Regions from separate parts of the Scytonema sp. NUACC21 genome, predicted to be linked through region 2. Evidence: predicted binding sites of a transcription regulator. Region 2 holds the regulator's gene; the other holds the start of a gene.
What was found. Region 2 encodes HrcA, which represses chaperone genes, less so after heat shock. Its sites were predicted from a motif close to TTAGCACTCNNGANTCNNGAGTGCTAA; they were not measured.
Positions count from the first base shown of each region.

Region 1 (4,744 bases), on a different contig from region 2:
GCTTACTTATGCTACCTACGGCTGGTGGATGGCCAAAGCCAACCTTCACGTGCTTGTATGGCCTGTGGCTTTTATGGCTGCTTTTCTTTTAGCAGCAGCTTTAACGACTCCCATGACTAGAATTGCAAAATACTCCTTTGTCATATTCAAGTCAAATATTAGGTCTTTTAGCGTTACCGTCTTAGCCGCTTTCTTGTTCTTTTTGATGCTTGCCTGGTTTCGCCTATTTCTAGATACCTTAGTTCTTGTTGCTGCTTGTATCTTGACAAGAATAGATTTTCAAACCGCTGGTTTTAGTGAAGAACAAACCTTTTGGGTTATATCTTTTCTATCCTGGATAGGTTTGGGTTCCGGTTTCTTAGTTTATAGGTTAACCTCATTCACAATCTTCCACTTAAATTAAGTGAAATGCTCCAATTGTAGGGTGGGCACTGTCCACCACCATACACTCCTTCCCATTACTAAAATTACCTATTTTCCTTCCTCTTCTCTGGACGAGGTGCGGTTCTTCACTTAGGTATTCTTTGAGGGGCACAGAAATAAAAAGGCGGGCAATGCCCACCCTACGTCACTCAAATTGTAAAGTAAGCAGTATTTTTCTTAAAACAAAACCACAAATTTGTTATGACGCAACAGCAGTTGCCTCAGCGGTCTCAGTTACCTCAGCCGCAGGGTAAACGCTAACTTTCTTGCGAGTTTTGCCCTTACGTTCAAAAGTCACTACACCATCAACTAAGGCAAACAGAGTGTCATCACTGCCTATGCCAACGTTGTTACCAGGGTGAAACTTGGTGCCGCGCTGACGTACAAGGATATTTCCCGCACGAACAACTTGACCGCCATAGCGCTTAACACCTAATCGTTGAGCATTAGAGTCACGACCGTTGCGTGTACTACCTGTTCCTTTCTTATGAGCCATGATTTCCTCTTGTGTCTCTTTTTCGATCTATTCAGCAGCTGAATTCCCAACAACGGGGATCTCAGCCTCTTACGCTTCAGTTGTCGTAGATGGTTCTATAGTATCAACTACAGCCTATGATTCTTCAGCACCAGTCAAGTGGCTTCGCTTCAATTCGTAAGTACCCTCAATGAATTAATGATTAATTCATTCGTCATTCAGGAATTTTTCATTACGAATTACGAATTATTCTGTCACTGGTGCTTCTGGTGGTTGGACAGTTTCGGCAGGTTCCGCGCTAACTGCTGTACTCGCTTGAGCTTCAGTTGCTACAGTTTCTTCTGAAGAAAGTACCGAACCATTCAGGCTGATGGAGTCAATCATTAATCTGGTGATTTCCTGGCGGTGTCCCCGCTTTTTGCGGGTTTTCTTCTTCGGTTTCATTTTATACACCAGGACGCCTCAGCCAAAATGTCCATGCCTCGTTCTAATGCACGACGTGCGTTTTCGTTGTATATAATGCGCTTTGCCATATTAGTCCTTTGCCTTTTGTCCTTTGCCTTTTGTCTTTATGTCTTTTGTCCTTTGTCTTTTGTCATTTGTGTTGTACTAATGACCAAGACCAATGACCAATGACTAATGACCAATAACTATGAAACGATTGCTAGAATATCTTTTTCAGAAAGGAGTACGTACTCGTCAGTACCCAGCTTGATGTCGGTACCTGCGTACTTAGAGTAAAGGACTTTGTCTCCTACTTTGACATCCAATGGCTGACGGCTGCCATCGTCCTTGAGTTTGCCTTCACCAACTGCAACAACTTCGCCTACTTGGGGCTTTTCTTTTGCAGTGTCGGGCAAATACAGACCACCAGCGGTCTTTTCTTCTGATGCACTGACTTTGACGAATACACGCTCGCCTAGAGGTTTAACTGTAGAAACGCTAAGAGATACTGCTGCCATACCATTTTCTCCAAAGTTAGCACTCTCGACTTCTGAGTGCTAATTTACCGAACGATAGCACATAAAGGCAAGATTTTCTGTTGTACGGGTTCCCGAACTTTATTTTTCCAGCACTTAAGTATTAATACTCAATTATTTCTAACTTTCGGGTTTTTTTCCGTAAGTAACGAATATTGGTATATGGGTAAATTGGTTTGCAAAGCTGGGAAATTGTTATAGAACAGTAATCAGGAGCTGCGAATTGAGTAACAATACAGTGATTGAGTCCAGCATTCAAATACCAACAACCACTAAACCACCACCAACGAAAAAAGCCCTATGTAATTCTCTAGAAACATTAGAAACTGTCAAATCGAAAGCTGAAATTTTTAAGAATGGCGAGATGACAGTTACTAAAGCCTGTTATGAAGCAAAAACCACGGCTCTTGCAAGTTTTTTGTTTTAGACTGATAATAGAGGATTACTCGGATAGGCTGTGGTATCACACCGCAAACCCTGACGTAATTGTGCGGACTATACAAGAAAGCAAATAACGTAGAAGAATATGCATTTTTGACCCATCCTTTGCCCGAGACTTCTCTAATAGTTCTGGTGAACTTCTGATAAAAGCTTAATATCCTCAAGGATATGGCACAGCAGTAAGTCCATGAAAGTGCGGGTTATCCATTTTTTGGGAGCATCTTAGGAGTAACACTTACTTGGTTATTCTGAACAATTATTATTTATTGAGTGTTTTTTAACCCGCAACTTTCAAAGCGATATATAATAACGCATTATGATTACTACTGCTCTACGTATCCTCACTAGACTTTCGCCGTTGGTTAACTAATTTCTTGAAAGTGATCCCCACTTTTGAGACTTCCACGAACAAAGTCAAGTTAGGTAGGAAAAAGCACAACACCGACCTATTCCACCGGAGAGGATGACTATTCAAGACCTTGATGGATCAAGCGCGACAAGTGCCACTGCTATGAAAGAACCCAGCATGAAAGATCACAAACGACTTCTACTAATTGATGATGACCCCAACCTAATTTTGCTGGTGAAGGATTATTTGGAATTCCGGGGTTATGAAGTCATCACCGCCGAAAATGGTCGCGAAGCACTGGAAATTTTGGAGCAGGATATTCCAGACATGATCATTTGCGACGTGATGATGCCGGAAATGGACGGATATACTTTTGTAGAACAAGTCCGGGGCACATTTGCCTTGGGAATTGCTACATGATGGCAGTGAGTTTTTAATCGCACGCCGGGATATTTCTGTATTACCAGTGCGTTCTGTGCAGCAGCGTCAAACCCAAGTGATTGGTGTGCAAAATCGTCCGTTGCGGTTGTTGTTTATGGCAACTTCGCCAGAAGATCCGAGAGTTCCCCCCTTGGGATTTGAGCGAGAAGAAGCGAACATTTTGCAAGCAACCAAGGATCGGCCTTTGGCGTTAATTGTTGAGGAAAGCGGTTCGGTTGCAGAGTTAGACAATTTGGTGAAATCCTACCCAGATAATTATTTTGATGTCTTTCACCTCACAGGACACGGCATAATTTATACCCAAAAAGATTACTCCAATTTGCTACCACAACAGGCAACCCTACCAGATAATACTCCCTGCTTTATCACTGAGGATGAAGTGGGGAATTTGCAACTAACCACCGTCAATGACTTAGCCAAAGCCTTTCGCGGACGCTGGCCCCGTGTAACTTTTCTTTCAGGCTGCCATACGGGACAGGTTCCTAACAAAGGGACAGTACCCTCAATGGCGCAAGCATTGGTGAAGGCGGGGGCAGGTATCGTTTTAGGCTGGGCGCGTCCTGTGTATGACCGCACGGGTATTGTGGCAGCCCAGGCACTTTATCAAGCTTTGGCAACGGGGGCGACTGTGGAAGCTGCTGTGAAAGCGGCGCAGCTGGAGATGATTGATAAGAAATGCAGCGACTGGCATTTGTTGCGGGTGTATCGGGATACGCGTCCCATCGCAGAACTGGTGACACCGCTGAGAACAAAAAATCGTGAAAAGCTGAAGTTTACAGTTCCAGAGCAAGAATTTCTCGATGAGCACAATCAAATTAAAGTTGCCAGTCGGTTTGAATTTGTAGGACGCAGACGACCTTTGCAACGCTGTCTGAGGGCTTTGCGGGAAACAAGCGACCAAATCGGCGTGTTTATTGCTGGGATGGGAGGACTGGGCAAAAGTACTCTGGCGGCACGGTTATGTACGCGGGTTGAGGCGCAGCGTCCTAACTTTGCACGGGTGGTGTTGATTGGGCCTTTGGATGAAAGGGGTTTGCTGAATAAGCTTTCTAGTAAGTATGAACGGTTTGCTAATGTCCCTGCACTGTTGAATGAACCAAAGGTAACACTTAAAGGGCGGTTGCAAAACTTTTTTGAGGCGATCGAACAAGAGCACAACCAACCTTTGCTGCTGGTGCTGGATGATTTTGAGCAGAACATCCCCACAGCGAATCTTGAAGATGGCTCACTGCTCTTAACGGCTCAAGCTTACGAGATTTTAGCAGCGATTTGTGCGGCATTAGAGGAGAACAAGGGAGAAAGTCGGCTGATTGTTACCTGTCGCTATTTAAAGGAAGATACTTTACCACCTCACCACCTGCATTTGGAATCTTTGGCGGGGATGAGCCGCAGTGATATTGATAAAATATGCTTTTCTTTAGATCGGGAAGTTAGACAGACCTTAAGAACTCAGCGGATTGTCAAGATTGCTGATGGTAATCCCCGCTTGCTGAAGTGGCTGTTAGAAGTGATTCAGCAGCCAGGACTAGCAGCGGATGAATTACTGAATCGTTTGGAGGCAACTGAACAGAAATTCCGCGAGAATATCTTGGCACAAACCCTGCTTGATGCTTTGGAACCGGACGAACAAAAGTT
Region 1 is NZ_BAAFZH010000020.1:8,693-13,436, forward strand. Features, by position in the region: gene ACYRY3_RS01405 (hypothetical protein) at 1-403, shown strand, start outside; gene rpmA (50S ribosomal protein L27) at 623-919, opposite strand; partial or broken gene ACYRY3_RS01415 (bL21 family ribosomal protein) at 1,145-1,357, opposite strand; gene groES (co-chaperone GroES) at 1,549-1,860, opposite strand; gene ACYRY3_RS01425 (hypothetical protein) at 2,102-2,305, shown strand; partial or broken gene ACYRY3_RS01430 (response regulator) at 2,831-3,064, shown strand; gene ACYRY3_RS01435 (CHAT domain-containing protein) at 3,066-4,744, shown strand, end outside.
Region 1: a site for HrcA is predicted at 1,877-1,903, ahead of groES (co-chaperone GroES). Genes of this name have one in related genera too.

Region 2 (4,744 bases):
CTCTAGGCATAAGTACTGCTCAGCCCATCCCCAGAAGGCAGGGGCTTGCGGCTCGTTCTTCGCTCAAAATTGTTATGCCTAATAAAAATAGTAAATTTTCAACTCGAATGGGAATATTAGGGGCAGTTAGTATTTTATGGTACAGGTGAAAATTATTCGGGCAGCCTTCCGTGAAATACAAAAACTACCATTTCGCGATCTCCAGACAGTCTATGACATCTTGTGTCGTTTAACTCAGGAAGAACGGACAAACACGATTGCTTTAAGCGGATACGACAACCTACGGCGAACTAGATCGGGCGAGTTGCGCGTTATCTGGCAACGAGAGTCAAGTGGGGACATTGTCGTCATAAAAGCTGGTTTACGTGGTGATGTTTATGACGATACATTTGAGATTCGCGATCGCGAATGTCCCATAACAATCACAGAACTTATAAACCCTCATGGAACCGAACTTGCTGAACATCCAGCTTACTACTGGAATCACCAACGAGATTCCGATTGGTACAAATTTGTATATAGTACTTATCGCTACTCACCTATATTGACTCGGTACCAAAGAGAAGTACTTGAACAACCACTCAGAACCTTGTTTGGATATAACCAATGGTTAACTGACATATTTAGGAATAGGGTTTGTGTAGTCCAAAGCGCTCCAGGAACTGGCAAAACAGTATGTGCTACTCTATTTGCCTGTGAAATTCATAAACAAAATGAATGCAATACAATGCTTATTGTGCCAGAAGCATTGCGCGGAACAAGCGAAAGGGCGAGAATTTGAAGCTTGTGTGGCTTTTTGTTTATTTGATGGAACTGGTGAACCATCTTTAGAAGAGACTTTTCAGTGGTACACGTTATTGACTCGTGCTCGTTCTCGATTACTAGTCGTGGTCACTTCAGAAGAATTAAATCGTATTAAATGTCATAAGTGTAATTACTTTGAAAAATGCGATCGCATCGATCCTCAAACAGCTATCAGTTGGATTACTGAGCTAGCTTGTGATGTCGATTTGAATCAAATGACCGATGATATTCAACAGCGTTTGTGGAGACGCTGCGAAACTGGTTATTTGTATTGGGATACTTACTTAGCTCTGGAATTGGCAGCAGTGAAGGAAGAGAATCTTTACCAGTGGGAACAAAAAGCGATTGCTCTTCAGGAAAAAACTTTTTGGTTTACTGATGCTTAGCTTTCCCCCTTTGAGGCAGGGTTCTTATCTCCAAAGGGAAGATTTTCTGCCAACATGAAGATACAGGCAATTATTGTAAGAACTTCATGACAGGCAAACCTTTCGAGCAAATCACCGAAATTCCTGTAGAGGAACTGGCACAACGTTTATCTGCAAAAGATCCAGATCTCCAGCTTGTAGACGTGCGCGAACCGCAAGAGCTGGAAATAGCTCGCATTGATGGTTTTGTCAATCTACCTTTGAGCAATTTTGCTGAATGGGGAGAGCAGATTCAGACTCGCTTGAATCCCCACGCTGAAACTCTCGTACTCTGCCATCATGGCGTCCGTTCTGCTCAGATGTGTCAGTGGTTGATCGCTCAAGGGTTTACAAATGTTAAAAATATCACAGGCGGAATAGATGCTTATTCAATTTTGGTTGACCCTTCAATTCCTCAGTACTAGTTTTGGGTTACCGAAGTGTTGATTATAACCGCTTGTGTGGCGTATTTAACTAACTTTTGCTATGTTTAAGCAAGTACGCGATCGCTCTTAATTCCTCTGAAGCAAGTGTCTCACTTGTTTCACTCACATCTATTTTTTTTGACTTAGGTAAAAATTGGTAACTTGAAATACAGCGATTGTGAGAAGCTTATGGAATCATCCAGGATGAGAGGGAAATCGTTGTACTCCAATTTCATTAGCTTTTTAACTAGATTCTTTTGTACTAAAAAATACTTTTATCAGGGGCTGTGCTGGAACTTTCTTTAATTTATTTCCATAGAAGTACATAATTTGATATCTTGCCTTAACAATATTAATCCTTTTTGGAGTTGTCTCCATTAACTTTTTCAAACTTTACTTAAAATTCGGCTTCAGTAAAAAACCCCTTATGCAAGTTCAGTTAACCAATCGGCAACAACATATACTTTGGGCAACCATACGTCATTACATTGCCACAGCAGAACCTGTCGGTTCCAAAGCTCTAGTTGAGGAATATAACCTTGGTGTGAGCTCGGCAACAATCCGCAATGTTATGGGCGCTTTGGAAAAATCAGGGTTCCTGTACCAACCCCATACTTCTGCCGGACGCGTACCTTCTGACTCCGGTTATCGGATTTATGTTGATCGGCTGATTACCCCTTCTGAAACCCTAGGACGGGAGGTAGAAGTGGTACTGCAACAACACCTTAAGTGGGAAGAGTGGAGTTTGGAAGCGCTTCTACAGGGAGCCGCACAGATTTTGTCAACCTTAAGTGGTTGCATCACCCTAATTACTATGCCACAAACCAATACTGCTGCGGTGCGACATCTACAATTAGTGCAAATTGAAGCGGGACGAGTCATGCTAATTGTGGTGACAGATGGATACGAGACTCATTCAGCAGTTATGGATCTACCTCATCCAAAGGATGATGTACAACCTGACACAGAAGCCATCGACCATAAGTTGCAAATAGTCTCTAACTTCTTGAATAGTCATCTGCGGGGTCGCGGTCTAGTAGAATTGGCTAATCTAGACTGGAGTGAACTAGATCGGGAATTTCAAAGCTATAGCGAGTTTGTCAAAAAGTCATTTGCAGAGTTAACTCGCCGCGCTTTTAAACCATCTGCAACACAGATTATGGTTCGCGGTATTGCTGAGGTTTTACGCCAACCTGAATTCTCTGAATTACAGCAAGTGCAAACGCTTATCCACCTGCTGGAAGAAGAACAAGACCAACTTTGGCAGTTAATATTTGAACAACCAGAAACTGAGGAAGTGGGCAAGCCTCGGGTTAATGTTCGTATCGGTGCTGAGAATCCCTTGGAACCCATACGGGGTTGCTCGTTGATTTCTTCCACTTACCGCCGAGGCTTAGTACCAGTAGGCAGTGTGGGAGTGCTTGGACCAACACGCCTGGATTATGAAAGTGCGATCGCAGTTGTGTCAGCAGCAGCTGATTACCTGTCGGAGGCGTTTAGTCTCTTCAATTCCTAACACTTGCTTCGCCTAAATTCAAAACTGATGGATTAATAGTTACTGTTAGGGACTTCTAAATTAAAAAATATCCAAGTTTTTCTTGTGGGACGATCGAGCATTCCATCCTCTAAGGTGGGTGGCAAGTGAATCCAGCCCAAATTCCGGGATAATTTATTTTTTAGAAGTTGTTTTGTGCTTAGTGATTAGTAATGACAAGTACTAACTACTAACGACTAACCCTTAACTACTAAAAACTTGAATTATGGTGAGAAAAATTGCATTTGGGTTACTTTGGCTGGGCTTTATTGTCTATGCTTTTGTCTTCGCACCTCCCAATCGACCCGACACATTCGAGTTGATTAAAAATCTTGCCACTGGGCAGTGGCAAGGAATCAACCCTCTTGTCGTGGCACTTTTTAATATCATGGGTGTTTGGCCTATGATTTACGGTACGCTCGTGTTTGCTGATGGTAGAGGGCAAAAAGTTCCTGCTTGGATTTTTGCCCTTGCTTCCTTTGGCGTTGGCGCGTTTGCTTTGCTGCCTTACCTATCTTTACGGGAACCCAATCCAAAGTTTCCCGGTGAAAAGAATCTTTTTCTGACAATACTGGATTCTCGCTTGACTGGTATTGCCTTAACTGTTGGCACTGCTGTTTTAGTCGCCTATGGTGTTAGGGGAGGAGACTGGGGAGATTTTTTGCATCAATGGCAAACTAGCCGCTTTATCCATGTCATGAGCATTGATTTTTGCCTGCTTTGCCTGTTATTTCCGGCGTTACTTAAAGACGATATGGCTCGTCGGGATATGGAAAATCCTCAGTTGTTCTGGTTAATAGCTTTGATCCCTTTGTTTGGTCCTTTGATTTACTTGTGCTTGCGTCCGCCTTTACCCAAAACGGGTATGGGCACTGTACACAATCAGCAACAACCAGCTGGAAACTAAATATTCATGAATAGAAAATTAGCTCTTTGGTCATTGTGGGCTGGATTTATAGCCTACATTTTATTTTTGGCTCCGCCACTACACCTAGAGGAAACTCTCACTTTACTAAAGAACATTGTGAGTCTGAATTGGTCAGAAATCAATGCTATTGTACTCTCAATATTCTCTCTCGTTGGTATTTTGCTATTGATTTACTGCGGTGTTTTGTTTTTTGATGGCAGAATGCAAGAGATTCCTTTTTGGCCCTTCGCTTTGGCAGGAGTAGGTGCGGGTATACTTGGTCTTTTACCTTATTTGGCTCTTCGAGACGCAAACCAAGAATTTGCCGGACAAAAGGATGCTTTTCTGCAATTTCTGGATTCTCACATTTTCGGTATTATCCTCTGTTTAAGTACCCTTGGGATACTTGCTTATGGATTTTTTCTGGGGGATTGGGCGGATTTCTGGCTGCAGTTCCAAAGCGATCGCTTTATCAATGGTATGAGTTTAGCAGTGTGCCTGTTTTGCCTTTTATTTCCAACGGTTCTTGGTGATGATATGGCACGGCGACGATTTCATAATCCCCAATTATTTTGGGTAGTATCACTTGTTCCTCTACTCGGTCCACTTGCATATCTTTGTTTGCGTCCGCCCATATTAGAAAACAATATTGCTCGGCAAAGACAGAGCA
Region 2 is NZ_BAAFZH010000106.1:171,191-175,934, reverse strand. Features, by position in the region: gene ACYRY3_RS38590 (hypothetical protein) at 137-781, shown strand; gene ACYRY3_RS38585 (hypothetical protein) at 789-1,190, shown strand; gene ACYRY3_RS38580 (rhodanese-like domain-containing protein) at 1,277-1,633, shown strand; gene hrcA (heat-inducible transcriptional repressor HrcA) at 2,061-3,149, shown strand; gene ACYRY3_RS38570 (DUF2834 domain-containing protein) at 3,394-4,074, shown strand; gene ACYRY3_RS38565 (hypothetical protein) at 4,081-4,744, shown strand, end outside.